One region of the Acidovorax sp. LjRoot129 genome, then DNA from elsewhere that is predicted to be linked to it. Evidence: riboswitches for the same ligand, from Rfam matches in the RefSeq annotation. Region 1 holds a riboswitch; the other holds the start of a gene.

The links. Region 1 has a riboswitch for glycine ahead of gcvT (glycine cleavage system aminomethyltransferase GcvT). Riboswitches for the same ligand answer to the same signal wherever they lie in the genome.
Region 2: it holds a riboswitch for glycine, as region 1 does, so the genes downstream of both, ACSQ3Q_RS22085 (D-amino acid dehydrogenase) here and gcvT (glycine cleavage system aminomethyltransferase GcvT) in region 1, are expected to answer to the same signal.

The regions. Positions count from the first base shown of each region.
Region 1 is NZ_CAXUSE020000001.1:2,427,651-2,441,834, forward strand. Features, by position in the region: gene gcvH (glycine cleavage system protein GcvH) at 71-445, opposite strand; gene gcvT (glycine cleavage system aminomethyltransferase GcvT) at 527-1,666, opposite strand; glycine riboswitch at 1,721-1,847, opposite strand; glycine riboswitch at 1,861-1,960, opposite strand; gene ACSQ3Q_RS11135 (TRAP transporter large permease) at 1,988-3,283, opposite strand; gene ACSQ3Q_RS11140 (TRAP transporter small permease) at 3,280-3,792, opposite strand; gene ACSQ3Q_RS11145 (TRAP transporter substrate-binding protein) at 3,877-4,851, opposite strand; gene ACSQ3Q_RS11150 (Lrp/AsnC family transcriptional regulator) at 5,383-5,841, shown strand; gene ACSQ3Q_RS11155 (LysR family transcriptional regulator) at 6,182-7,105, shown strand; gene ACSQ3Q_RS11160 (putative hydro-lyase) at 7,426-8,202, shown strand; gene ACSQ3Q_RS11165 (TRAP transporter substrate-binding protein) at 8,219-9,187, shown strand; gene ACSQ3Q_RS11170 (TRAP transporter small permease subunit) at 9,254-9,802, shown strand; gene ACSQ3Q_RS11175 (TRAP transporter large permease) at 9,813-11,123, shown strand; gene ACSQ3Q_RS11180 (TRAP transporter substrate-binding protein) at 11,190-12,152, shown strand; gene ACSQ3Q_RS11185 (hydantoinase B/oxoprolinase family protein) at 12,171-14,184, shown strand, end outside.
Region 2 is NZ_CAXUSE020000001.1:4,822,636-4,836,819, forward strand. Features, by position in the region: gene ACSQ3Q_RS22010 (Bug family tripartite tricarboxylate transporter substrate binding protein) at 1-680, shown strand, start outside; gene ACSQ3Q_RS22015 (MFS transporter) at 730-2,697, opposite strand; gene ACSQ3Q_RS22020 (hypothetical protein) at 2,694-3,647, opposite strand; gene ACSQ3Q_RS22025 (helix-turn-helix domain-containing protein) at 3,775-4,515, shown strand; gene ACSQ3Q_RS22030 (hypothetical protein) at 4,792-5,184, shown strand; gene ACSQ3Q_RS22035 (NAD-dependent epimerase/dehydratase family protein) at 5,187-6,230, shown strand; gene ACSQ3Q_RS22040 (helix-turn-helix transcriptional regulator) at 6,241-6,435, shown strand; gene ACSQ3Q_RS22045 (TetR family transcriptional regulator) at 6,565-7,446, shown strand; gene ACSQ3Q_RS22050 (DUF2867 domain-containing protein) at 7,443-8,003, shown strand; gene ACSQ3Q_RS22055 (ABC1 kinase family protein) at 7,990-9,321, shown strand; gene ACSQ3Q_RS22060 (DUF6463 family protein) at 9,318-9,746, shown strand; gene ACSQ3Q_RS22065 (hypothetical protein) at 9,764-10,147, shown strand; gene ACSQ3Q_RS22070 (YXWGXW repeat-containing protein) at 10,326-10,874, shown strand; gene ACSQ3Q_RS22075 (YXWGXW repeat-containing protein) at 11,007-11,462, shown strand; gene ACSQ3Q_RS22080 (2-keto-4-pentenoate hydratase) at 11,522-12,322, opposite strand; glycine riboswitch at 12,545-12,666, shown strand; gene ACSQ3Q_RS22085 (D-amino acid dehydrogenase) at 12,757-14,076, shown strand; gene ACSQ3Q_RS22090 (c-type cytochrome) at 14,104-14,184, opposite strand, start outside.

The sequences.
Region 1 (14,184 bases):
GGCGGCGGCACTGGTACAGCAAGACATTGGCCCGGCAACACGGTGCCGGGCCGCGGAAACCATCAACGCATCAGGCGTTCTTGGCGAAGTCGGCGTAGGCGGGTTCGTCCATCAGCGCGTCGAACTGCGTGAGGTCGGTCACGCGGACCTTGAAGAACCAGCCGGCGCCCATCGGGTCGCTGTTGGCCAGAGAGGGGTCGGCGCGCAGCGCTTCGTTGACCTCGACGACTTCGCCGGTGATGGGCATGTACACGTCGGCGGCCGCTTTCACGGACTCGACCACGCCAGCCACGTCACCCTGGGTGAAGGTGGTGCCGACTGCAGGCAGGTCCACAAACACCACATCGCCCAGCGCGTCCTGCGCATGCAGCGTGATGCCCACGGTGGCGGCTTGGTGGTCGGCAATGTCGACCCATTCGTGGTCCTTGGAAAACTTGACGGTCATGGGGGGCTCCAAAAAAAGAGGTTTCAAAGAAAAGTGCCGGTGCCAGCCGCGACTGTAGCGGGCTGGGCGGGTGTGACGCGATCAACCGCGGTAGTAGCGCGCCGGGGTGAAGGGCATGGCGCGCACTTCCATGGGCACAGCCTTGCCGCGCACGATGGCGTTCAAGCGCGTGCCGATGGCGGCGAAGGCGGGGCTGACATAGCCCATGGCCACGGGTTCGTTCACCGTGGGGCCGAGCAGGCCGCTGGTGACTTCGCCGATCTTCTGGCCGTCGGTGCTCTGCAGTTCGGTGTGTTCACGCACGGGTACGCGCTCCAGTGCCACCAGGCCCACGCGCTTGCGTTGCAAGGTGGCGGGGTCGTCGATCTGTGCCAGCACCTTGTCCGCGCCGGGGAAGCCGCCAGCACGTGCGCCACCGGTGCGGCGCACCTTCTGGATGGCCCAGTTGAGCGTGGCCTCGGGCGGTGTGGTGGTGGTGTCGATGTCGTTGCCATACAGGCACAGGCCGGCTTCAAGGCGCAGCGAGTTGCGCGCGCCCAGGCCGATGGGTTTGACTTCAGGCTGGGCCAGCAACGCGCGGGCCAGGGTGTCGGCCTGGGCGCCGGGTACCGAAATCTCAAAACCGTCTTCGCCGGTATAGCCGCTGCGGGTCACAAAACAGTCGCAACCGGCAATGGAGAAATCGCCGCCAGTCATGAACACCAGCTTTTCAACGCCGGGCGCCAGACGGGCGAGAGCGGTGACGGCCTGGGGGCCCTGCAGCGCCAGCAGCGCGTGGTCGGGCATGGGCACCACTTGGCAGCGCTGGCCGATGCGGGCCTGTATGTGGGCTATGTCGCCCACCTTGCAGGCACCGTTAACGATCACGAAGATTTCGCCCTGGCCCTTGTTGAAGAACATCAGGTCATCGATGACCGTGCCCTCATCGGTCAGCAGCAGGCCGTACCGTTGCTTGCCCACGGGCAGGTCGATCACGTCCACGGGCATCAGGGTTTCAAACGCTGCGGCAGCATCGGGCCCCAACAGGCGCAACTGGCCCATGTGCGATACGTCGAACAGGCCCGCCGCGTTGCGCGTGTGCTGGTGTTCGGCCATCAAGCCGGCGGGGTACTGCACAGGCATGGAATAGCCGGCAAACGGCACCATGCGGGCGCCCAGCTCGATGTGCAGGGCGTTCAGGGGGGTGGTGAGCAGGGGGGCGGCAGGAGCGGTGGCGGACATGGCGGACTTCTTGAGGCAAGGCAAATGGAAACCGCGGCCTGTACTGGCCCCGGCATTTGCCCTGCTGTCCGCTTTACCTGAGAGATTCACCGCAGCGCCCTGGCTGGCCGTGCGGTTTGCTCCTTCGGTGGATGGCCTCATCACGCGGTGCGGCGGGCCGTCTCTCTCCAGCAAGGGAACGCCCGCATCGCTGCGGGCGGTTGTCAGTCCTTTTGCCTGAGCGTTCGGCTGTTGCCTGCGCCTTCGGCGGCCCGGACGCAGTTGCTGCGAAGGGCTCTCTCCTGACGGGTGCGAGTATATCCGCTGCGCCGCTTTTCCCCGCTACTTGATGAAGCCGAGCGCGCGGGGGAGCCAGGTGGACAGCGCGGGCACAAAGGTCAGCAGCATCAGCACCACGCCATGGGCCCACAGGAAGGGCACCAGCTCACGCACCAGCTGGGTCATCGGCACACGCGACACATTGCAGGTGACGAACAGCAGCCCCCCCACGGGCGGCGTGATCATGCCCAGTGTGAGGTTGAAGATCACGATCATCGCGAAGTGGACCGGGTCCACGCCGAGCTTCATGGCCACCGGCGCAAGGATGGGGGCGAGCACCATCACGCCGGGCAGCGGCTCGATGAAGATGCCGAACAGCAGCAAAAAGATGTTCACGATGATGAGGAACATCCAGGGCGAGAGGTTCATGCCGATGAGCCACTCGGCCATCTGCTGCGGCACGCCTTCGATGGTGAGGATCCACGCGAACGCAGCCGACAGGCCGATGATGATGAGCACCGAAGCCGACAGCAGCGCCGAGCGCGCGAGGATGTCGGGCAGCGCCTTCCACTGCAGGGTGCGGTATACGAACTTGCCACACACCAGTGCGTAGAACACCGCGACCACCGACGCCTCGGTGGGCGTGAACCAACCGGCGCGCATGCCGCCCAGGATCACCACCGGCAGCAAGATGGCGGGCAGCGCCTTCCAGGTGGTCGTGAGCATCTCGCGCGCCGTGGGGGTGGCACCGTCGCCCCGGTAGTTGCGCCGCTTGGACACCAGGTAGTTGACGACGCACATGGCCACCGCAATCAGCAGGCCCGGCAGAAGGCCCGCCACAAACAGCGAGCCGACCGACACCGCGTCGTCCTGCAGCGCGTAGATGATCATGATGATGGACGGCGGGATGATGGGCCCCACGATGGCGGTGGAGGCCGTGAGCGCCGCAGCGTAAGAACGGTCATACCCCGCCTTGTCCATCATGCGGATCAGCATCGAGCCGGGGCCGGCCGCGTCGGCCAATGCTGAGCCCGAAATGCCCGAGAAGAACGTGAGCGAGACCACGTTGGTATAGCCCAGGCCGCCCCGCTTGTGGCCGACAAACTGGCCGGCAAACTTGAGCAGTACCTCGGTGAGCGACCCGCCGCTCATGAGCTCCGCCGCCAGGATGAAAAACGGCACCGCCATCAGCGGAAAGCTGTCGATGCCGGTGAAGGTTTCCTTGAGCAGCACCATGAGCGGGTAGCTCTCGGCCAGGATCAGCGTGGCCGCGGTGGCCAGGCCCAGGGCAAACGCCACGGGCACGCCGATGGCGAGGAACAGGCAGGCCGAGAAGATGAGGATGAGGGATGCGGTCACAGGGAGGCACTCGCATTCGCGTCAAAGTGCGCATCGGCCGCGAAAGTGCGGTCGAGCACATAGCCGCGCACGACGAACAGGAAGTGCACGATGAGCAGCACGCCGCCGATCAGCATGGCGCTGTAGATGTAGGCAAACGGCACTTGCGTGACGGCCGTCATCTGGAACATGGTGCGCTGCATGTAGAGCCAGCCGTACCAGACCATGAACCCGAAGAAGGCGAACAGCAGCGCCGCCACCACCGCGCGAATGGCGATGCCGCCCGCGCGGGGCAGGGCGTCCTGCAGGTTCTCTACCGCAATGTGGCCTCCGTAGCGCAGCACGGGGCCGGCACCCAAAAACGTCAGCCAGATCATCATGTGGCGCGACACCTCTTCGGCCCATTCGAGCGAGTTGTGGGTCACATAGCGCATCACCACGTTGGTGAAGATGATGACGGACATGGACGCCAACAGCAGGATCAGCGCCCAGCGGTTGGCGGCAAGAAAGTAGCGTTCGAAGGTTTTCACAGGGCGGTCTTGGGTGGCGTGCAGATCAAAGCAAAAGCGCCCGGCGCGTCAATGCGGCCGGGCGCTGTCTGGGTGCGAGCGCTTTTAGCGCACGTCCTGGATCTTCTTGATGTTGTCCGCGCCGAACTCCTTGGCGTAGCCAGCGTAGGCAGGCTTCAACGCTTCGCGGAAGGCGGCTCCGTCCACGGTCTTGGTGACCTTCATGCCTTGCGACTCGAGCACGGCAATGCCGTTGTTCTCGTCGTCATTCACCTTCTTGCGCTGGGCCACGGATGCGGCTTTGGCAGCGTCCGTAAAGATCTTCTTGTCGGCATCGTTGAGCTTGTTCCACACCTTGGGCGAGAGCAGCAGCAGCGCGGGCGAGTACACGTGGCCCGTGAGCGACAGGTGCTTTTGCACCTGCGAGAACTTGGCCGACAGGATCACGGGGATGGGGTTTTCCTGGCCGTCCACAGTGCCTTGCTGCAGGGCGCCGAACAGTTCAGGGAAGGCCATGGGCGTGGGCAGGATGCCGAAGGTACGGTAACCATCCATGTGCACCTTGTTTTCCATGGTGCGCATCTTCAAGCCCTTGGCGTCGTCGGGCTTGACGATGTCGCGCTTGCTGTTGGTCATGTGGCGAAAGCCGTTTTCCGTCCAGGCCAGCGCGATGATGCCTTTGCTCGGGAACTTGGTCAGGATGTCCTGGCCGATCGGGCCGTCCATCACCTTGCGCGCATGGTCGTAGTCGCGGAACAGGAAGGGGATGTCCACGATCTTCACTTCGGGCACGAAGTTGCCCACGGGGCCGGTGGAGGTGTTCACCAGGTCTTGCGTGCCGAGCTGGATGGCTTCGATCTGCTCGCGCTCACCGCCCAGCGCCGAGTTGGGAAAGTACTGGCACTTGTAGCGCCCTTGCGTGCCCTTTTCGACTTCATCGCAGAACACCTTGGAGCCCACGCCGTAGTGCGAATCGGGCGCCGTGGCGTAGCCGATCTTGAGCGTGGTGGTCTGCGCGCCAGCCGTGGCGATCAAGCCAAACGCAAGGCCCAGGCCCGCGGCGAGAGAAGTCAGTTGCATGGTGTCTCCTGTAGGTATGGTCTTGCCGAGTGCGCCTGCGTACCTGTTGCTGAAGGCTTCGCGCAGCCAGTGCACCGGCCCGGAAAATTATGGCGCTGCAACATGGCGCAGGGCATCGGGGTTTGTGCTGGTAAGCGTGCTTATTAACGCTGCCGAACGTTGCGGGGCGCGGGGGTACGGGGGCGACAGCTGCATGGGTCGGTCGAGATGCGTGCACTGTCGATGCACGACGGTGCGAGGGGTCGGATTTTCCCCTCGGCTGGCCGGCCGAGCCCGTGAAGGTTGCAGGTTCTGAAGCGCTTGAAGTGCGCTGAAGGTGGGGAGGGGTGCGTCCCACTGCGGTCTTGTCAAGCGCCCCGGTCCGGCGGTAACCGGTCCGGGGCCCTGTCAGTTTGTGCGCTCCGGTAAGAACGCCTTGATGACCGAAAGTATGCCTGGCGCGGGCTGGCATTTATTTCTGTTTTTGCTCAGAAATTCTTTCATTGCAGCAAATTATTCTGCAGTGGCGTGTTTCAAGGAATAATCATCGCCATGGACCGTCTTGATCGAAAAATTCTCGCCGTACTGCAAGGCAACGCGCGTGCCAGCCTTCAAGAGATCGGCCAGGCCGTCGGCCTGAGCCCATCGCCCTGCTGGGGGCGCATCAAGAAGATGGAAGAGGCCGGTGTCATCCAGGGCTACACCGTGCGGCTCAATCCGCAGGCACTGGGGTTGGCCGACACGGTGCTCGTGCAGGTCACGCTCGACAGCCACTCCGACAACACGCTGGAGAAATTTGGCGAAACGCTGGCCAGCATTCCCGAGGTGATCGAGGCGCACCTGGTGTCCGGCGACTACGACTACCTGTTGCGCGTCGTCGTCAAGGACACGCGCGATTACGAGCGGTTGCTGCGCGAGAAGCTCTACAAGATCAAAGGCATCCGCCACAGCCGCTCCAGCTTTGTGCTGCGCACGCTCAAGAAGGCCGACTTGCCGCTGTTTGTGGAGTAAATTTTGATAAAAAATGGCCTCTAGCGCATGATTTATAAGCATCTTTAGCTATAAAAATAATAGCATTTCGCGCCAAGGGCTCTCCATTCACACGGGGCATGCAGGCGAGATGACCCATGCTGCCGAGTGCGTCTGTGGAGATGATCTGTACCTTTTTTGCACGTCAGCAACTGCCCCATTGGGTGCGATGACCGCAGAATGGGCGCCGTTTTGGCTACAGCGGCACCGCGCAGACCGGCAGGCCCGCTCCGCGTTGCACCACGCCGGTGCGCGATATTTGCCAACGAACCAGCCAGCCAGCGAGCCAGCCGCACGTGCTTGATGCCTTAGGACCACCACCATGAACCTGCGTTTCGTCGAAGCCTTCTACTGGGTGGCGTCCCTCAAGAGCGTCACCCGCGCGGCCGAGAAGCTCTTCCTCACGCAGTCGGCCATGTCCAGCCGCATCGCAGCGCTGGAAGAAGAATTGGGCGTGTTGCTGCTCGACCGGCGCGACAAGCACTTCAAGCTCACCGTGGCGGGCTCGCGTTTTTTGACCTACGCCAAGCGCATGCTGGAGCTCCAGCGCCAGCTCAAGGTTGAGATGGGGTCTGGCGGTCCGCTCGAAGTCTCGATGCGCCTGGGGGCGATCGAATCGGTGCTGCACTCCTGGCTCATTCCGTGGGTGGAGCAGCTGCGCAAGGACAACCCGCTGCTGGAGCTGGAGCTCACGGTGGAATCCACGCCCGTGCTGCTCGACCAGATCCGCCGCGGCACGCTGGATGCCGTGTTTGCCGCGCTGCCCGCGTCCGCCGACGGCATCCGCAGCCAGGCCGTGACACCGATGGAGATGGTGTTCGTCGGCAACAGCAAGATCCACCGCAAGCGCCGCTACGCGCTCAGCGATTTTGTGGACACTGACATCCTCACTTTTCAGCGCGGATCGCAGCCGCATGTGTACCTGCTCGACACCTTCCGCAATGCCCAGGTGGAGCCGCGCCGCGTGCACACCGTGTCGTCGATTTCGGCCATGGTGCAGCTGGTGCAGGGGGGCTTTGGCGTGGCCACGCTGCCGCGCCTGGCGGTCGAGCGCATGCTGGCTTTTCCGGACCTGCGGGCGCTGGCCTGCGACACCGTGCTCAAGCCGCTGCCCATCCACGTGAGCTACCGCGAAGACCCGTCCTCGCCTGCGATGGACGCCATCGTGCGCTCGGCGCTCGACTTCATCGACGTCATTCCAGCAACGCCGAAACGCGGCAGCCGCCGCAAGCCCACGGCGACGTGACGAATCCGATTGCTGCGCCGCACGCGAAGGCGTTGGCGGGCGGCCTGGGCTGAGCCGCACGGTTTTTTGGCCTCCCAGGGGCTCGGGGTTAACCCTTAACTGGAGCATCCGGGTAATCCCTTGGCACCAACCTGGTTCCCTCTGCCCCAATGAAGTGCATCGAAAAAATCGATGAGCTGAGCAATATTTTTTGAATTTGCCACGACAGGTGGCGCCCCAACACAATCCGCCCAACGCCAAACAAATGGCATTTCCCAACGCAAGGAAATACGGTGGATTCTGTTCAAGAAAAAGCGCTCGCAGTCTTTGGCGCTGAAGGCATCAACGATCCGCGCCACGTTCGCAGCGTGATCCGGCAAGGCGCCTGGTCGTCGCACACCAGTGGCCTGGCCCATGGCCGGGTGCAGGGCAACCTGGTGATCCTGCCGGAGGCGCTGGCTGGCGACTTCCTGCGGTTTTGCCAGCGCAATCCCAAGCCCTGCCCGGTGCTCGCCGTGAGCGAGCCTGGCCAGGTGGCGTTGCCATCGCTCGGCGAGGGCATCGACATCCGCAGCGATGTGCCGCAGTACCGCGTCTGGCGCCACGGAGAACTGGCCCAGGAGCTGGCCGACGTCAGCGATCTGTGGCGCCCAGACCTCGTGACTTTCATCCTCGGATGCTCGTTCTCGTTCGAGTCGGCATTGATCGAGGCGGGCATCAGCCTGCGTCACATCGATGAAGGCAAGAACGTCGCCATGTTCCGCACCAGCCTGCAGACCGAGCCGGCCGGCCCGTTCAGCGGCGCCATGGTGGTGACCATGCGGCCCATGCCGGCGGCCGACGTGATACGGGCCGTGCAGGTGACTTCGCGCTTTCCCAATGTGCATGGCGCGCCGGTGCACATCGGCGATCCCTCGCTGATCGGAATTGCCGACCTGGGACGGCCCGACTACGGCGATGCAGTGGCACTGATGCCCGGCGAGATCCCGGTCTTCTGGGCTTGCGGCGTCACACCCCAGTCTGCCATCTTGAATGCGCAGCCGGCCTTTTGCATCACCCACGCACCCGGGTGCATGTTGGTCACGGACCTTTTCAATCACCACCTCGCCAGCTTTTAAACCAAGGAGTCTCCCCATGAAGAAAATGATGTTCGGCCTGTGCGCCGCGGCCGCCGCATGCCTGGCCCACGCCGAAACCAAATGGGACCTGCCTTCGGGCTATGCGGTCCACACCTTTCAAGTACAGAACCTGCAGCAGTTCGTGCAGGACGTGGGCAAGGCCAGCGGCGGCAAGCTCAAGATCACGGTGCACCCCAACGCATCGCTGTTCAAGGCCAATGAAATCAAGCGCACCGTGCAGTCCGGCCAGGTGGCGATTGGTGAATTCATCTTGTCGGGCGCGGCCAATGAGGCTGCGGTCTACGGCGTGGACTCCATACCTTTCCTGGCTACCAGCTATGCGGACTCCAAGCGGCTCGACCAGGCCTCGCGCCCGCTGCTGGTCAAGACGCTCGGCGCGCAGGGCATGAAGCTGCTCTACACCGTGCCATGGCCGGCGCAGAGCCTGTATTCCGTCAAGCCCATCACGGCGCTCAAGGACCTCAAGGGCACCAAGATGCGGGCCTACAACCCCGCCACTTCGGTGATCGCCAGCCAGGTGGGCGCGCAGCCGGTCACGATCCAGCTCGCCGAGCTCTCGGCCGCCCTGGCCACCGGCACGGTCGACAACTTCTTGACCTCCAGCGCCAGCGGCGTGGACAGCAAGCTGTATGAAAGCGTGAAGTACTTCTACGGCGTGGCTGCCTGGCTGCCGCGCAACGCAGTGGTGGTCAACCAGAAGGCCTTTGACAGCCTGGACAAGGCCACGCAAGACGCCGTGCTGGCCCAGGCCGCTATTGCCGAGCAGCGTGGCTGGGCCATGAGCGAACAAAAAGACCAGGAGTACCTCAAGGAGCTGGCTGCCAAAGGCATGCAGGTGGACGTGAGCGCCGAGAACCTCAAGAAGGAACTCAAGGCCGTGGGCGAGCGCATGACGGCCGACTGGATCAAGACCGCGGGCGACGACGGCAAGGCCGTGATCGAAGCCTACAACAGCAAGAAGTGAGCGCACGCCATGTCTTCCTTGCCTCAACCCTCTGCGGTCGCGGGCGCAGCCCCGCCCACCGTCGTGATGCCGCCGCATCTTCTGCGGCGCGCGCTGGACGGCGCCTACCTGGCCGCGGGCGCGGTGGGCGCGGCCTGCATCGCCGTGATCTGCGTGCTGATGGTGGTGCAGTCCCTGGGGCGCCAATTCGGCTTTCCCACGGGCGCCATCAATGACGTGGTGGCCTGGCTTTGCGCGGCCGCGGCGTTCTTGTCCATGGCCCACGCGTTCAAGCATGGCGACTTCGTGCGTGTGACATTGGTGCTCGAAAAACTCTCGCCCGCCATGCGCCGCAAGTACGAGCTGACCTGTCTCACCATCGCAGCCCTGGCCATTGGCTACCTCGCCTGGTGGGCCTGTGCCTTCACCTATGAAAGCTGGCAGTTCAACGAACTGGCGCAGGGCCTGTGGGCCATTCCCATCTGGATCCCGCAGCTGAGCTTTGCACTGGGCTCCATCCTGTTCCTCGTTGCGGTCATTGATGAGTGGTGGATCGTGGTGCAGGGCGGCGTACCGACCTTTGTGCGATTGGTGGAAGAGCGCCACGCCAAGGGCGACTTTTCCTCGGATCTGTAAGGAGCAAAAAATGGACATTCTTACTGTGGGCGGCGTATTGCTGCTCCTCATGCTCCTCATGCTGTCCGGCGGCGTGTGGATCGCAATGACGCTGGCCATTTGCGGCTGGGTGGGGCAGGCCTTCTTCACCAACAGCCAGCCCGGGCTGAACCTTTTCTCCGCATTCTGGGAGAGCAATGCCAGCTGGGAGCTTGCGGCCCTGCCGCTCTTCATCTGGATGGGCGAGATTCTTTTTCGAACCCGGCTGAGCGAGGACATGTTCTCGGGCCTCGCGCCGTGGCTGGGGCGCGTGCCCGGGCGGCTGTTCCACACCACCATCCTGGGCTGCGGCATCTTTGGCTCGGTCTCGGGTTCTTCGGCAGCCACCTGCGCCACGATTGCCAAGGTCTCGCTGCCTGCGCTCAAAAAACGCGGCTACGACGAGAGCATCGCCATCGGTTCGCTGGCCACGGCCGGTACGCTCGGCATCCTGATCCCACCGTCCATCACCATGGTGGTGTACGCGGTGGCGGCTGACGCCTCCATCATCCGCATCTTCTTGGCCGGCTTCTTGCCCGGCCTGCTGCTGATGCTGCTGTTCTCGGGCTACATCGCCTGGTGGTCGGTGCGCAACAAGGACCGCATGCCGGCCGACGAGCCGCCCACCACCTTCCGCGAAAAGCTGTACCTGTCGCGCAACCTGATTCCTTGTGCGCTGCTGATCGTGTTCATCTGCTGGTCGCTGGTGGCCGGCTGGGCCACGGCCACGGAATGTGCAGCGTACGGTGTGGTGGGTGCGCTGGCACTGGCTGCATGGTGCAGGGCGCTGACCTGGCAGAACTTCAAGGAGGGCCTGGCAGGTTCGGCACGCACCAGCTGCATGATCATGTTCATCCTGGCGGGCGCTGCGTTCTTGACCAAGACCATGGCCTTCACCGGCATCCCGCGCGAGCTGGCCGAGTGGGTGGATTCGATGCACCTGTCGCCGTATGCGCTGATTGCTTGCCTGGTGGGCGTGTACCTGGTGCTGGGCACGGCACTGGATGGCATCAGCATGATCGTGCTGACCGCTGCGGTGGTGATGCCCATGGTCGAGAAGGCCGGCTTTGATCTGATCTGGTTCGGCATCTTCGTGATCCTGCTGGTCGAGATCGCGGAGGTCACGCCGCCCGTAGGCTTCAACCTCTTCGTGCTGCAGAACATGACGGGCAAGGACAGCAACCTGATCGCCAAGGCGGCGATTCCGTTCTTCCTGTGCCTGGTGGTGTGCATTGGCCTGATCACGGCCTTTCCGCAGATCGTCACGATCGTGCCTGACCTCGTCATGGGGCAGTCCAAGTAGCGCCACTTTTCGCTGTGTCTGCCGGCCGCTCGTGCCGGCCCTTCTTTCCCATCACAGGAGCTTGCCATGAAGATGGTCTTGTTGGCCGCGCTCGCCGTGGCCCCGTCGCTGCACGCCCAGACACAGTGGAAATTGGCCACCGGCTACCGCGCAGAGTCCTTTCACACGCGCAACATCGTGCAGTTTGCGCAGGATGTGGAGCGCACCTCGGCAGGCGCGCTGCGCATCGAAGTGCACGCCAACAACGCCCTGTTCAAGCTGGCGGACATCCCTGAGGCAGTGCAGGGCGGCAAGGCCCAGGCGGGTGAAACCATCATGACCAGCCTGGTGCGCGACATGCCGATTGCCGGGGCCGATGCCGTGCCCTTTGTGGTGCGCAGCTATGCCGATGCGCGCCGCATGTGGGACTTGCAGCGGCCGCTGATCGACACGCACTTTGCTGCGAAGGGGCTCAAGGCGTTGTACGCCGTTCCCTGGCCGCCGCAGGGGCTGTTCTCCATTGCGCCTGTGCGCTCGTCGGCCGATTTCAAGGGCACTCGCATGCGCACCTACAACCCGGCCACGGTGCGCATCGCGGAGATGCTGGGCGCTGCGCCCGTGGACGTTCCCATGGTCGAGGTCAACAAGGCCCTGTCGGCGGGCAAGCTCGATTCGATGATCACTTCGGCCCTGACCGGGGTGGAAAACCAGGTCTGGAGCCAGATCCGCCAGTACTACGGCATCAACGCGTGGTTCCCCAAAAACATCGTGTTTGTGAACCAGCAAGCGTTTGACGCGCTGCCCGCCAGCGTGCGCCAGGCCGTCACCCAGGCGGCCACAGAGGCTGAGACCCGCGGCTGGGCCATGAGCGCAGCCGTGGCCGAGGAGTCGGTGGCCGAACTACAGCGCAAAGGCATCAAGGTGGACCGCGCACCTGCTGAGCTCGACGCCGAGCTCAAGCGCCTGGGCGAGCGCTTCTCCAGGGAATGGGTGCAGTCCGTCGGCAACGAGGCCAACAAGATTTTCATCCCGTATTACTTTCAACGTTAACCAGTGAGTCTCATCACCATGCAAGTTCCTTCTACAGTGACCACCGCACCGGCTGGCAACCGCTGGCAGTTCTGGATTGATCGGGGCGGCACCTTCACCGACATCGTGGCCAAGCGGCCCGATGGGTCTCTGACCACCCACAAGCTGCTGTCCGAGAACCCCGAGCAGTACAAGGACGCTGCAGTGGCGGGCATTCGCCACCTGCTGGGCCTCCAGCCCGGCGAGCCGGTGACACCTGCCCAGGTGGAGTGCGTGAAGATGGGGACCACGGTGGCCACCAACGCACTGCTGGAGCGCAAGGGCGAGCCCACGCTGCTGGTGACCACGCGCGGCTTTCGCGATGCGCTGCGCATTGCGTACCAGAACCGTCCGCGCTTGTTTGACCGCCACATCCAGCTGCCCGAGCTGCTGTACACCGACGTGATCGAAGCGCGCGAGCGCATGGGCGCGCGGGGCGACGTGCTGCAGCTGCTGGACGAAGCCACTCTGCGTGGCGACCTGCTGGCCGCCTACGGGCGCGGCCTGCGCAGCGTAGCAATTGTCTTCATGCACGGCTATCGCTACACCCAGCACGAAAAGGCTGCGCAGCGCATTGCCCGGGAGGTGGGGTTCACGCAGATCAGCACGTCGCACGAAACCAGCCCCATGATGAAGTTCGTGAGCCGTGGCGACACCACGGTGGTGGACGCCTATCTTTCGCCCATCCTGCGCCGCTATGTGGACCAGGTTGCCAGCGAGATGCCCGGGGTCAAGCTGTTCTTCATGCAATCGTCAGGTGGCTTGACCGATGCGGGCGCCTTCCAGGGTAAGGACGCGATCCTGTCCGGCCCGGCCGGCGGTATTGTGGGCATGGCGCGCACGGCGGGTCTGGCAGGACATGAAAAGGTGATTGGCTTCGACATGGGCGGCACCTCCACCGACGTGAGCCACTACGCAGGCGCCTTCGAGCGCGAGTTTGAAACCCATGTGGCGGGTGTGCGCATGCGCGCACCGATGATGAGCATCCACACGGTGGCGGCGGGTGGCGGATCGGTGCTGGCCTACGACGGCGCACGGTTTCGGGTGGGGCCTGAGAGCGCGGGTGCAAACCCCGGCCCGGTGAGTTATCGCCGCGGCGGCCCGCTGGCGGTGACCGACGCGAACGTGATGGTCGGCAAGGTGCAGCCACGCTACTTCCCCAGCGTGTTTGGCCCGGCCGCGAACGAAACATTGGATGCGGATGCGGTGCGTGCGCGCTTCCAGGAGATTGCCACGCAGACCGAGCGCAAACCCGAGGAAGTGGCCGAAGGTTTTATCCAGATCGCTGTGCAGCAGATGGCCAACGCCATCAAGAAGATCAGCGTGGCGCGCGGCTACGACGTGACACGCTACACCCTGCAGTGTTTTGGTGGTGCGGGCGGTCAGCATGCCTGCCTGGTGGCCGATGCGCTGGGTATGACGCGCGTCTTCGTGCATCCGTTGGCCGGCGTGCTCAGCGCCTACGGCATGGGGCTGGCGGACCAGACCGTGATCCGCGAGCAGGCGGTTGAGATGCCGCTGGCTGCCGCGTCGCTGCCCCTGATCGCAGAGCGTCTGGACGCCTTGGGCTCTGCCGCCCAGGCCGAGCTGGAGCGCCAGCAGGTCAGCGCCAACCCGGTGCAGGTGCGCCACAACGTGCATGTGCGCTACGAAGGCACGGATTCGGCGCTGGTCGTGCCCTTTGGCGACATGCCTGCGATACAGGCCGCGTTCGAAGCGGCCTACCGCCAGCGGTTTGCCTTCCTGATGGCGGGCAAGGGCCTGGTGGTGGAGGCGGTGTCGGTCGAGGCCGTGATCGCTGGCGACGCCCCGGCCGAGCCGCGCCTGGCGGTGCACCCACACCGCAAACATCCGCTGCGCGAAACGGTGCGCATGTACTCCGGCAGCCAGTGGCACGACGCGGCCCTGGTGGTGCGCGAGGACTTGCGCCCCGGCGATGTGATCCCGGGCCCGGCGATCATTGCCGAGAAGAACACCACCACCGTGGTGGAACCCGGCTGGTCCGCCCGCCTGA
Region 2 (14,184 bases), 2.4 Mb from region 1:
CCGTCAACCCGGCGCTGAACAACAAGCTGCCCTACGACCCGGTCAAGAGCTTCGAGCCCGTGGGCATGGTGGCGCGCGTGCCACTCATCTTGCTGGCCCACCGCGATGTGCCGGTGAGCAATCTGAAGCAGCTGATCGCCGCCGTGAACCGCGCGCCCGACAAGTTCTCGTACGGCTCGTTCGGCAGCGGCACCACCGGCCACTTCGCGGCCGAGCTGATGTGGTCGGCGACCGGCATCAAGCTGATGCACGTGCCGTACCGGGGCAGCGCACCCGCCATGAGCGACCTGATGGGTGGGCAGATCCCGCTCACCATCGACACGGTGGCCGCCGCGCTGCCTCAGCTCAAGGCCGGCAAGATCAAGGCCATCGTGGTCACGGGCGCCACGCGGGCCACGCAGCTGCCCGATGTGCCCACGGTGACCGAAAGCGGTTTTGCAGGCTTTGCCGCTGATTCGTGGCTGGCGGTGGTGGCGCCGCGCGGTCTGCCCGCCGATGCCAAAGCCAAGCTGGGCAAGGCACTGGCCGAGACCATGGCCGATGCCGAGATCCGCAGCAAGCTCATCGCCAGCGGGTTGGAGCAGGCCTACGCCAGCGGTGATGCCGTGGCGGCGCAGATCGAGGACGAGCTGCCGCGCATGCGGGCGATAGCCCAGCGCGCGAACATCAAGGCGGAATGACACTGACCGCGGCCCGCGTGCGCCTTCGCGGGCCGGGGGCGAAGCAGCTTCAGAGCAGGCGCGCCACGTGCTCGCGCAACACGGCAGGCTGCACGTCGCGCGCAGCGATGGACGCGCCCACGTTCAGGCCCACACGGCTGTAGAACCCGCGGCGAAACGGCCGCACCATGGCGCCGCCTTTTTCGATGCGGCTGAAGTACGAGCCCCACAGGTTGGTCAGCGCCATGGGGATCACGGGCGCCTCGACGCCCTCTTCGCGGGCACGCTCGATGATCTTCATGATGCCGCCCTTGAACTCCTGCAGCTGGCCGTCCTTGGTGATACCGCCTTCGGGGAAGATGGCCAGCAGGTCGCCCTCACGCAGCACCTGGGCCGCGCGCTCGAAGGCCGCGTCGTAGGTGGCGGGGTCTTCCTTGTACGGCGCGATCGGGATGGCCTTGGCCAGGCGGAACAGCCAGCCGAGCACCGGCACGCGGAAGATGCGATGGTCCATCACAAAGTAGATGGGCCGGGGGCTCGCGGCCATGAGTAGCACCGCGTCGATAAAGCTCACGTGGTTGCACGCCAGGATGGCCGCGCCGGTGGTGGGCAGGTTTTCGTCGCCGTGCACCTTGAAGCGGTACACGAAGCGCGACGACATCCAGGCCACAAAGCGCAGCAGGTATTCGGGCACCAGCATGAAGATGTAGAACGCCACCACCGCATTCGCCAGGCCTACGAACAAAAAGATCTGCGGCACCGTGAAGCCCGCGCCCAGCAGCGCACCAGCGATGAGCGAGCTGGCAATCATGAACAGCGCGTTCAGGATGTTGTTGGCCGCGATGATCCGCGCGCGGTGCGTGGGCTGGCTGCGCATCTGGATCAGTGCGTACATCGGCACGCTGTACAGGCCCGCGAACAGGCTGAGCAGCGCCAGGTCGAGCATCACGCGCCAGTGCTGGCTCTGCGCCAGGAAGGCGCCAAGGCCCATGATTTCCGACGGTGGCAGGCTGCGCGCCGCGAAGTACAGGTCGATGGAAAAGACGCTCATGCCAATGGCGCCCAGTGGCACCAGGCCGATCTCGACATGGCGGCGCGAGAGCACTTCGCACAGCAGCGAGCCAATGCCGATGCCGATGGAAAACACCACCAACAGCAGCGAAGCCACCTGCTCGTTGCCGTGCAGCACCTCCTTGGCCAGGCTCGGAAACTGACTCAGGAACACCGCACCGAAGAACCACATCCAGCTGATGCCCAGCAGCGAGCGGAACACCACGACGTTCTCGTGCGCGAGCTTGAGGTTGCGCCAGGTCTCGGTGAAGGGATTCCAGTTGATGGTGAGCCCCGGGTCGGTGGCCGGCACCGACGGGATGAATTGCGCCACCGCGCGCCCGATCAGCGCGGCCACCACACATGCCACAGCCACCGTGGTGTGGCCAATGCCAGGCAACGCCACCAGCAGCCCGCCCGCCACATTGCCCAGCAAGATGGCCACGAAGGTGCCCATCTCGACCATGCCGTTGCCGCCGGTGAGCTCGCGCTCGCTGAGCACCTGCGGCATGTACGCGAACTTCACCGGCCCGAACAGCGTGGAGTGCACGCCCATCAGGAAGGTGCACAGCAGCAGGATAGGCACATTGCCCGCGATGAACCCGCCCGCCGCCACCAGCATGATGGCGATCTCCAGGTTCTTCACGAAGCGGATCATCTTCGTCTTGTCGTACTTGTCGGTGAGCTGGCCCGAGGTGGCCGAGAACAGCAGAAACGGCAGGATGAACAGCGCGCCGATCACCAGCCCGGCCATGGCGGGCGGCAGCCACGACACGCTGAGCTGGTAGGTCACCATCACGGTGAAGGCGAACTTGAAGAGGTTGTCGTTGGCCGCGCCCGAGAACTGCGTCCAGAAGAACGGGGCAAAACGGCGCTGGCGCAGCAGGGCGAACTGGTTCGGGTCTTCATGCCCGTGGGCCGGCGCGCTGGCGGCATGTGGAGGCGCCGCGCGCTGCGCCACGCTGGTGGGGGTCGTCTCGGGGTTCATGCGTTTCTCCTCGTGTCCGATGGGTCTGCAGTGGCTGCTGCTATGTGTTGGTATGGCCCGGCGCGCGGCGAGGGGTTTGTGGGCCCTCCTCTTGTGGATCCGCGCGCGACTCCCACGGTGTGGGCGCCATTCTGCCCGGACACCGTGGCAAGGGTGGTGCCCGCCGTGGGGTTGTGGCGCAAAGCCTCCACGGCCATCAGCACGGGCCATGCGGCACCGGCGGCAAACACGTGCTTGAGGCTGTGGCCCGACACCCACTGCCCCGTCGCATCAAACACCGAATGGTCCGCGGCCTCGAACAGCTTGGCCAGCGCATACATCGCGATCACCGCGCCTAGGTGCACAGGCAACGCCCCGGCACGCTGCGGCAGCAGGGCCAGCACCAGCACGACGACCATGCCGCCCAGTTGCAACACCGCCCAGGGCAGCAGGTTGCCGGTGTGCGCCCACAGCAGCACCGCGGCTGCGCCCGCCAGCAACACCGCGCCGGCCGCGGCCCAGCCGGCCCTGCGGCTCACGCGACCCGCTGCGGCCAGGCCCAGCAGGCCCGCAAACGGCAGCACCATGCCCAACCGGTCCCACAGCAGGCCTGCATCGTTGGGCAACGCGTGGTACAGGCTGGAGCCGGCCGCGGTACAGACCAAGCCGGCAAAAAACAGTGTTGCGCAGGCCCGGGAGGCCGCATCCAGCACCCTGCGCTCGACCCCGCGCAGCCACACCAGACCCCACACGCCGGCCACCGCAAACGGCAGATTGCTCAGCACATCGAGCGCGCACGGAATGCCCCACACCGCGCGCTGGTCCGCAAACGCGTGCTGGTGCGGGCTGGCTGGCAGCGTCGGGCCCAGGCATGCGAGGGCCAACATCAGCAGGGCCAGCCAGAGCAGGGCGACCTCGGCGCGCGAGAGGCGGGCGGGGCGCTGGCGCAACGGTAATGGGACAAGGGTCATGGCGAGGAAGGAGCCCGTGGGCAGTGGTGAGGGATGCCGCGCAGTGTCTGCAGCGCCCGTCGCGCCCAGCGCAAAAAGTGATCCAAAGGGCCACCCGGAGCACTTCAGGTACTGATAATCGATACCCATGAGCACCACCGCCGACCTCGTTGCCGCCCTCAAGAAGGAACTCAAAAGCGCCCAGATGACCTATGCCGACTTGGCCGAGGCGCTGGGCATGGCCGAATCCAGCGTCAAGCGCATGCTGGCCAAGGGCGACATGCCGCTGTCGCGCATCGACGCGATCTGCCGCGCGCTGGCGCTGGACTTTGCCGACCTGGCGCGCCGTGTGGCCGACAGCCAGCCCCTGCTCAAAGAGCTGGCGCAGGAGCAGGAGCGCGCCGTGGTGGCCGACAAGAAGCTGCTGCTGATGGCGATTTGCGTGCTCAGCCAATGGACGCTGGAGCAGGTGACCACCACCTACCGGCTCTCCGAAGCGGAGGGCATCAAGTACCTGGCGCAGCTTGACCGCATCGGCATCATCGAGCTGCGGCCGCTGAACCGCTACCGATTGAAGCTCGCCAAGACCTTCCGCTGGCGGCCCCACGGCCCGGTGATGAACTACTTTCGCGAGCACGCGCTGCTCGACTACTTTTCCGGCGGTTTCGATGGTGCCGGCGAAGGCGTGCTGCTCGTGCACGGCACCATCAGCCGGGGCCTGGCACCCGCCTTCATGGAGCGCATGCAGCGCGTGGCGCAGGACTTTGCGCAACAGCACTTGGCCGACCAGAAGCTGCCGCCGCGGGAGCTGGAGGGCTACACCTTGCTGCTGGCGATGCGCAGTTGGGAATTCGAAGCGTTCACGGGGATGCGGAGGCTGCCCCTCTAAAAAGCCGCTGTGTGGCTCTCTCCCTGGGAGGGAACGACGCGGCGTTGGTGCGCTTGGCTTGTGTCGCTCGCTGGAGATCGGGCGATGCCATCGGGTTCTGAGTTATTGCTATTTTATTGATAGCAATAAATGCTTATCCAATAAGCGCTAGCGGCAAAAACACTGAATTTTTGATGTTCGTAGCCGATTCCACGGCGTCAGAAGTAAAAGAAACTTGACATCGGCATCGCTGCGGCACGACAATTTGTAAAGCAAACTTTACTTCTTGAGGCCCGCATGAACGAACTCCCCTCTCCCCTGGAACAAATCAGCTACCTGGCCAAGGTGCTCGCCGGCCTGCTCGTGGTGATCTTGCTGGGCCTCGCCAGCCTGGAGCTGGCGCACCTGCCGCTGGCGCCGGGCCGGTGGGCGGCGGGGCTGCTGGCGGCGGCGAGTGGTCTGTTGGCATGGCTGGGCTATCGCCGCTACCGCCAGCTGGACGAGCTGCAGCGCCAGATGCATGGCCGCGCCTGCCAATGGGCGGTGGGGCTGGCGCTGGCCATGCTGCTGGTGGTGTCCGCGGTACAGGCCTTGGGCATGGCCCCTGCCGTGCACCCGCTGGCCGTGGCCGCCGGGCTGATCGCCGCCTGGGGCCTGGGCCTGTGCATCACCCACCACCGGGTGAGCTGAACATGGCCCGCGTGTTGGTGACCGGCGCGGCCGGATACCTGGCGTCGTGGATCGTGAAGCTGCTGCTGGAGCAGGGCCACACGGTGCACGGCACGGTGCGCAGCCTGAAGGACGGGCGCAAGGTCGCGCACCTGCAGCGCCTGGCGCAGGCGCATCCCGGCCAGCTCATGTTGTTTGAGGCCGACCTGCTCGGCGCGCAGGGCTTTGACGCCGCCATGCAGGGTTGCAGCGCGGTGCTGCATACCGCTTCGCCCTACAAGCTGGGCCCTTCGGCCGACCCCGAACGCGAGCTCATCGCCCCCGCCGTGACGGGCACGCGCCATGTGCTGGATGCGGCCAATCGCGTGGCGAGCGTGGAGCGTGTGGTCATTACCAGCAGCATCGTGGCGATGTTCGGCGACAGCGACGAGCTGCAATCCCGCCCGGGGCATGTGCTCAACGAAAAGGACATAAACCGCACGTCGACCGCGCAAAGCAACCCGTACGCGCTCTCCAAGACGCGCGCCGAGGCCCTGGCCTGGGATCTGCTGGCACGGCAAAAACGCTGGTCGCTGGTGAGCGTGCACCCGGGCGCGATCTTTGGCCCTTCGCTGTCGCAGCGCGACGATGCCACCAGCGTGCAGCTGCTGCGCCAGTTTCTGGACGGGTCCTTCCGCCAGGGCGTGCCGCCGCTGTGGCTGGGCACGGTGGATGTGCGCGACGTGGCGCAGGCGCACGTCAGCGCCGCGCTGCAGCCGGCGGCATCGGGCCGCTATTTGGTGGTGGGCGAAAGCCTGCGCCTGCTGGAGATCGCGCAGCGCCTGCGCCAGAGCCACCCGGACCGCAGCGCCAAGCTGCCCACCAAAGAGGTTCCCCGATGGCTGATGTGGCTGATTGCGCCGATGGCCGGCATGACGCGCAGCTACGTGCGCCATAACGTGGGCCATCCGCTGCAGTTCGACACCACCCGCAGCCAGGCCGAGTTGGGCGTCCGCTACCGGCCGGCCAGCGCCACGCTGGGCGAGCACGTGGCGCAGCTGGTGGCCGATGGCCTGGCGCCGGACTGAGGCAACCCGCATGCACAACCACGTCAAGGCCCTGCGGCAAGACCGCGGGATGACCCAGCAAGCCCTGGCCGACGCGCTGGGTGTGAGCCGCCAGACGGTGCACTCGATCGAAGCGGGCAAATACGACCCCAGCCTGCCCCTGGCCTTCAAGATCGCCACCGTGCTCGGGCAGACCATCGAGCAGCTGTTTGTGCCCGAGGACTGAGCCGCAGCCGGGCACGCGGGGCGGAGGTGTCTGCACCTTCGCCGCGCCCATCCTTCGATACCCATTGACTCTTTAATGAAAATTCACTATTCTTTAAATCATTGATTCAACGATTTTAAAGATACCAAAGTGAAAACCACCCGCCAGCAGCAAGACGCCACCCGCCGCCAGATCGTGGCCAGCGCGGTGGACCTGATGACCCGCCAGGGCTTTGACGGCACGACGATGAAAGACATCGCGCGCGCCGCCGGCATTGGCGACGCCACGATCTACAAATACTTCCCGACCAAGGACCGCATCGTGCTGGGCTACCTGGACGACGTGGCCCACCAGGCGCTGGCCGACACGCTGCAGACGCCGGGATTTGCGGGCTATCAGCTGCAGGAGAAGCTCCAGCGCCTGACCGACGCCGTACTGGAGCGGCTGCTGGCCGACCGCGAATTTGTGGCCCAGGTGCGCACTCTGGCGCGGCGCTCGCCGCTGTCGATGCTGGCGGAACCCCTGGCGGCACGGCAAAGCCTGCGCGAGGCCGTCGCCAGCTTTCTCGAAGCCGCCGAGGCCAGCGGCGAGATCGAGCCCTGTGACTTCAAGGGCCTGGCGGGCGGGCTGTACACCGACTACCTGGCCGGTGTGGTGACGTACTGGCTGGCCGACACGTCGGATGAGTTTGCCGACACCACGCAGCTGGTGGACCTGTCGCTGGGGGTGCTGGTGCAGGCGCTGCGCGGCGGGCTCGTCAACCGCGTGCTGCAGCTGGGTGGCTTTGTGCTGCGCAGCCAGATGGCCCGCATGGTGCAGCACAGCAGTGGCCTGATGGGCATGCTGCAGCTGGCCAAACAGGCGATGGCCAGCGCGCCGCCCGGCCCTGCGCCCGCCTACAAGGCAGCCGCTGAAGCATCCCCCCCGCCGGAGCCTTCAGCACCGCCGCGCGCGCCGCGCAAACCCCGCGCTGCCAGCTCGGCAACCCCTGCAAAGCCAGCGGCCACGCCACGCAAGAGGAAGTCCGCATGACCAGCGCCCACACCGTGCGCGAGGTCCAGGTGCCCGCTGGCACGGTCATCCATGCCACCTTGCACAACGCGCATTTTTTTGACGCCTTCACAACGGCCGACCCTCGCCCCGCCACCAGCGCACTGCAGACCTGGCTGGACGTGGTGGCCCGGACACCTCGGTGGACGGAGCAACTTCTGGCAATCCGCAACAAGCTGGTGCGGCTGGTGGGCCTCAAGGGCGTGGGGCAGTTGCAGGATGTGCATCCCCCTGCCAGCGGAGCCTCTCCGGCCGATGCGCGCAGTTACCGCGTGGGAGATCAGGTGGGCATCTTCCTGATCCGCCATTTGAGCGACACCGAAGTGGTGATGGGGCAGGACGACAAACACCTGGATGTGCAGGTCTCGCTGACCAAACACGGGCAGCCGGGCAGCGTCCCCACGGTCGTCATCAGCACCGTGGTGCACATCCACAACACGCTGGGCCATGCCTACATGGCCGTCATCACGCCGTTTCACCGCCGCATCGTGCAGGTCATGCTGCGTCAGTTGGCCACGTCACACCATGGCGCGCGCTGACGCGCCGCGCACCGGCCGCCTGGCGCGCGGCACCATCACGGGCCTGGCCGCGGCGCGGATCGGCATGGCCCAGCTGGGGCACCGTGTGCGCACGCCGTCTGCCCAGGCGCAGGCCGACCACGAGGCCGCCCTGGGCCGCATCCTTTTTGGCGCCTTGGGCCAGCTGCGGGGCTCGGCGCTCAAGGTGTCGCAGCTGCTCAGCATGCACCCGGGCCTGCTGCCCGACGGCGTGCGGCAGGAGCTGGCGCGCGCCCACCACCAGGCACCGCCGCTCAACCGCGCGCTGGTGGGACGCGTGTTCCGCCAGGCTTTCGGGCAGGAGCCCGAGGCGCTGTTTGACCAGTTCGATCCCACAGCCTTCGCCGCCGCCAGCCTGGGCCAGGTGCACCGCGCTCAACTGGCGGGCCACGGCACGGTGGCCGTCAAGGTGCAGTACCCCGGCATCGCCGCCACCATTGCCAGCGACATGCAACTGATGCGCACTGCACTGCGCGCCCTGGCCCACACCGACATGCCCCTGCCCGCCAACACCGTGGTGGACAGCGTGATGACCGAGATCGAAGCCACACTGCTGCGCGAGGTGGACTACCTGCAGGAGGCCGAGCAACTGCAATGGTTTGCGCAGCACGCGGCTTTGCCCGGCGTGGTGCTCGCGCAGCCCATCCTGTCGCACACACGGGCCCAGGTGCTCACGCAGCAGTTTCTGCCGGGCCAGCACCTGCAGGCCTGGCTGGCCACGCAGCCCACACAGCAGCAACGCGACCTGGCCGGGCAGCACCTGTGGGACTGGTTCATGCACTGCATCTTTGTGCTGGGCCGGGTGCATGCCGATCCGCACCCTGGCAACTTTCTGTTTGCGCCCGATGGCACAGTGGGCGTGCTCGACTTTGGCTGCACCCGCAGCCTCTCCGCGGGGTTCCGGGCGCAGGTGACACGGGCGTGGTCCGCACTGCTGCGCCCGCCCACCGACCCACAGCGAGACGCGCTGGTGCTGCAGGCCTACCGGGCACTTGGACTCGTCAATGCCGGCCTCACCGTGCCGGCTTACACCGCCGAACTCGCGCCCGCACTGGCAGACATGCAGGCCTGGCAGATGGAGCCCTTCACGCAATCGGTGTTCGATTTCGGCGCCAAGACGCCGCCCCCTATCACCGCCGGCCGCCACCAACGCGTGCTGGGCGAGCACCTGGCGCAAGTGCCCGGCGAGATGCCCGCGTTCGAGCGCATGTGGATGGGCCTGATGCACCTGCTCACGGGGCTGGGCGCGCGGGTCCACACGCATTGCCCCGCCCTTCTTCATAGGAACCCATCCCCATGACCATCACCCTGACAAGCCTGCGCCCCTACCGCACTGCAACGCCACTTCGCAACCGCTGGAAGGGCCTGTGGATGCTGGCCGTGGCCGCGCTGCACACGTTGTATGCGGCCGTCGTGTTTCCGACCCAGCTGCAAGAGATCCTGCGGCGTGGCGTTTTCAACAGCGTGCAAAAAGACCCGGCCGTGGGCGCCGTGGTCTGGTTTGTACTGTTCGGCGTGTTGTTCGCGTTGCTGGGCTGGGCCATGCTGCTGATCGAACGCAACGCGGCGGTGGAGCCAGCCCCGCTGCGGGCGCTGGGCGCCGGGTTGTTGGCCCTCACGGTGCTGGGCATTGTGCTCATGCCTGCTTCGGGCTTCTGGCTGGCGCTGCCACCCGCGCTGGCGCTGTGCGCAGCGCGGTCGCTGGCGCCCGCCTCCCCCGTCTGATTGGAAAGGCCCGCTCCATGAACATCCTTTTCGTGAGTGCCGCCGGGGTGCTGGCGCTGGTCGCCCTGGCCCATTCGGTGCTGGGTGAAATTCTGGTCTTCCGCAGCCTGCGGGTGCAGGGTGTGGTGCCCACCGCGGGCCGCCCGGTGCTGCGCGAGCCGCAAGTGCGCATCTTGTGGGGCACATGGCATCTAACCACCGTGCTGGGCCTCGCTTTCAGCGCCCTGCTCTGGCGCCTGGGAACGACCCCGTGGAACGACGCCACGCTGGCTGCCTGGGTGGCCGATGTGGCGGGCATTGCGACACTGGCCAGCGGTCTGCTGGTGTTTTTTGCCACGCGCGGCCGGCATCCCGCCTGGGTGCCGCTGCTCGCGGTGGCGGCGCTCGTGTGGTGGCGTTAACGCGCGCACGGGGCCCTGCGTGCACAGGGAAACCCCGGTTTTTGCAGGTTCGTACGACCGCCCGTCGGCTCGGGCAACAACACTTCACAAGACTTCGCAAAGCGCCTACACCGTCTTGACACCAGAAGCGCACTATGAAGGCTCCGGTTCCGCAAGGAATCATCTTGAGGAGATCTTCATGGCTCGCAACGCACTCGCCGCTGTTTCCATCGCCCTGCTGTCGCTGGGCGCTGCCACGGCGGCCCAGGCCCAGATCAACGGCACCGTTGTCATCCAGTCGGGGCAGCCGCAGCAGTATTACCCGGCCACCCCGATGGTCGTGCAGTACGGCCCCCCGCCCGCACCCCGCTACGAAGTCGTTCCTGCACCACGCCGCGGCATGGTCTGGGTCCCAGGCCACTGGGAATGGAGCGGCAACCGCCACGTTTGGCTGCAGGGCCACTGGGTGAAGGCCCGCCCCGGCTACTACTACCGCGAACCCCGCTGGGAAGAGCATGGCGGCCGCTGGCAAATGCGCAGCGGTGGCTGGGACCGCGATGGCGACGGCATCCCCAACCGCTATGACCGCGACCGCGACGGTGATGGGGTTCCGAACCGCTACGACCGCGATCACCACGGCCGCGACCGTGACCACGACGGCGTGCGCAATCGCCACGACCGCGACCGCGATGGTGACGGCGTGCCCAACCGGTATGACAGCCGCCCGGACAACCCCCGTCGCAACTGATCGGCCGAGCTGACAGGGCAAGCCCGCAGGGGTTGAACCCTCGGGCGCACCTCCCAAGGCCAGGCCTTGGGGTGGCCCTGCCCATACCGATCACAGACCACTTTCCCCCCACCGAAAAAAGAGGAGATCACCATGATTCGAAACACACTCACCGCCGTATCCATTGCGACCCTGGCACTGTGCGCACTTGCGCCAGCGCAGGCCGCGACGCCGGGCACCGTTGTCGTCCAGTCCGACCGGGGCTACCAGCAGACGCAGACCTACCAGGTCATCCCCGCGCCGCCGCCTCCGCGCCGTGAAGCGACGCCCCGCGCACGCCGCGGCCAGGTGTGGGAAGAAGGCCATTGGCAATGGCGTGGCAACCGCTACCAATGGGTGCGCGGCCACTGGGTGCAGGCCCGCAATGGGCACCAGTACCGCCAACCCCACTGGGTGGAGCGTGACGGCCGCTGGGAATTCCAACGCGGTGGCTGGGACCGCAATGACCGCGATGGCGACGGCATCTCCAACCGCAATGACCGCGACCGTGACGGCGATGGCGTTTCCAACCGCCGCGACAGCCAGCCGAACAATCCACGCAGCAATTGATTGCTGATAGGTGTGTGCAACGGCCCTGGCCCTAGGTCAGGGCCGTTGCTCGTTCTACGTCAGGCGAGCTTCAACTCGGCGTGGCCCAGGCCCGGGAAATCGGCCACCACCGTGGTGCCCGGCGCCACCAAAATCGTGCCGGTGCACGACCCGGTCGTCACCCATTGGCCCGCCTGCAATCCGCCCAGGCTGTGTGCGCCTACATTGGCCAGCCAGGTGAGCAGGCGCAGCGGGTCGCCCGCCGGGTTGTTCCACCCTGCAGATTGCGCTGCCACCGCTCCATTGATCGTCAGCACCACGGACTGCGCCATCGCGTCCAGGGCCTCCACGTCCTCGGTGCCAGAGCCAACGATGAGCGCACCGTGGCATGCCTGGTCGGCCAGGCGGCTCCATTCGTCTTGTTGCCCCCAGGCCGCATAGCGGGTGTCGCACACCTCGATGCCCGCACGCACAGACCCGACAGCCGCCAGAACTTCGGCGGGGCTGTAGGGCGCGGCCCGCGGAGGGAGGTCTGCGCGCAGCCCGTACACCCACTCGGCTTCCACCCCCAGCACCGCGAACCCTGCCGTGGGCAAGCGCACTGCGCCGTCGCCCGCCGCCACCCAGACCGAATCGCGCGTGAGTGCTGCCCGCGCGGGCAGCGCCTGGTGCGAGGCCGCACCAACCTTCCAGCCCGCAATCTCCCCGCGCTCGCGCACCACCAGGTCCTGCACCGCATATGCCTGAACCACGTCGCGCGGGCGCAGCGCCGCGGGCAGGTCGAGCGGGCGGGGCATGCGCCCCTGGCGCGCCATTGTGATCACGGCGGCGCTGGCAAATGGGTCGAAGGGGTCGAAGGGATCGAGGGCGGTATCGGGCATGGGGAAACCACTTTTGCGGAGGGAGGGAACGGCAAATTATGGCCAACAGGCCGGTTCCACCATCAGCAACGATTGCGGCCCATTAGCGCTGCAGGCCCATGTTTTGCGCTGGGGCCGCTCCTAGAATGGCCCTCGCAGGAGAGCAGCGGCAGGCGCCACGCCCACCGCTGCACCGAAGGCGCAAACTCCCATACACGCTCAGGTCCCGTACTGCACCATTCATCAAAGCCGTCTGGAGAGCCGCCCCAACCCGCCATCGGCGTTGTGGCGCACCGAAGGAGCAAACCGCACGCCATGTGGGCGCGGCGGTGAATCTCTCAGGTACCAAGGACAGGGGGAGCGGCAGCTTGGCAGACGCGCGCCAGCTGCATTGCTATTATTTTCATAGCTGCTCACGCGTGTCTATCAAGCGCTAGCCCTCTATAAGGCTAAAAATGCGCGTGATTGTTCTCGGCGCCGGCTTGCTCGGCGTCACCTCGGCTTATTTCCTTTCGCAGCTCGGCCACGATGTGACCGTCATCGACCGCCAGGGCGCGCCCGGCGCCGAAACCAGTTTTGCCAACGGCGGGCAGATCTCGGTCAGCCACGCCGAACCCTGGGCCAACCCCAGCGCGCCGCTCAAGGTGCTGCAGTGGCTCGGCAAGGAAGACGCTCCGCTCTTGTTTCGCCTGCGCGCCGACATGCGCCAGTGGCTCTGGGGCCTGGCCTTTTTGCGCAATTGCACGCCGGCGCGCACGCGCCACAACATCGAGCAGATCGTGAGCCTGGGCACCTACAGCCGCAACGTGCTGCAGCAGCTGCGCGCCGCCACCGGCATAGAGTACGACCAGCGCACGCAAGGCATCCTGCACTTCTATACCAACGCCCAAGAGTTCGACGGCGCCCTGGCCCCGGCCGAGCAGATGCGCGCCCTGGGCTGCGAGCGCCAGGTCATCAGCGCCGACGAGGCCGTGCGCATTGAGCCAGCCCTCGCCCACATCCGTCCGCAGCTGGCGGGTGCCACGTACACGGCCGAAGATGAATCGGGCGATGCCAACCAGTTCACGCGCGAGCTGGTCCGGCTGTGCGAGGCCGCGGGCGTGCAGTTTCGCCTGGGTCACCACATCACCGCGCTGCGCGAGGCGGGCGGCACCATCGACCATGTGGAAGTGACCAATGCCGAGGGCCGTTTCGAGCGTGTGCAGGGTGATGCCTTCGTGCTGGCCATGGGCTCGTTCAGCCCGCTGTTGGCACAGCCGCTGGGCATCCGCCTGCCGATCTATCCCGCCAAGGGCTATTCGGTGACCATGCCGGTGAAGGATGCAGCCAAGGCGCACCAGGTGAGTCTCACGGACGATGAGTTCAAGCTCGTGTTCTCGCGCTACACCAGCGAACGCGGCGGCGACCGTTTGCGCATTGCCGGCACCGCGGAGCTCAACGGCTACGACCGGCACCTGAACCAGGTGCGCTGCGACGCCATCGTGCGCCGCGTGGAACAGCTCTTCCCTGGCGCGGGCGACGCGAGCCAAGCCCAGTTCTGGACCGGCCTGCGCCCCGCCACGCCCAGCAATGTGCCGCTGATCGGCAAGACGAAGGTGGCCAACCTGTTCCTCAACACCGGCCACGGCACGCTGGGCTGGACGCACGCCTGCGGTTCGGGCCAGGCGATCGCCGACATCGTGAGCGGGCGTGCGCCGCAGGTGGACTTTGACTTCCAGGGGATGGAGCGCAGCCCGCGCCCTGCGGCGCTGCTGCCATCGCGCACCGCGGCCTGAGCGCAGCTGCCAGGTCAGGGGGCCCGTCTACCTGGCGGCCCCCGTGGCCTGCGCCACGAAGCTCGCCACGGCGCGCATGTCCTTCTCGCTCATGCGCTCCGCATACGA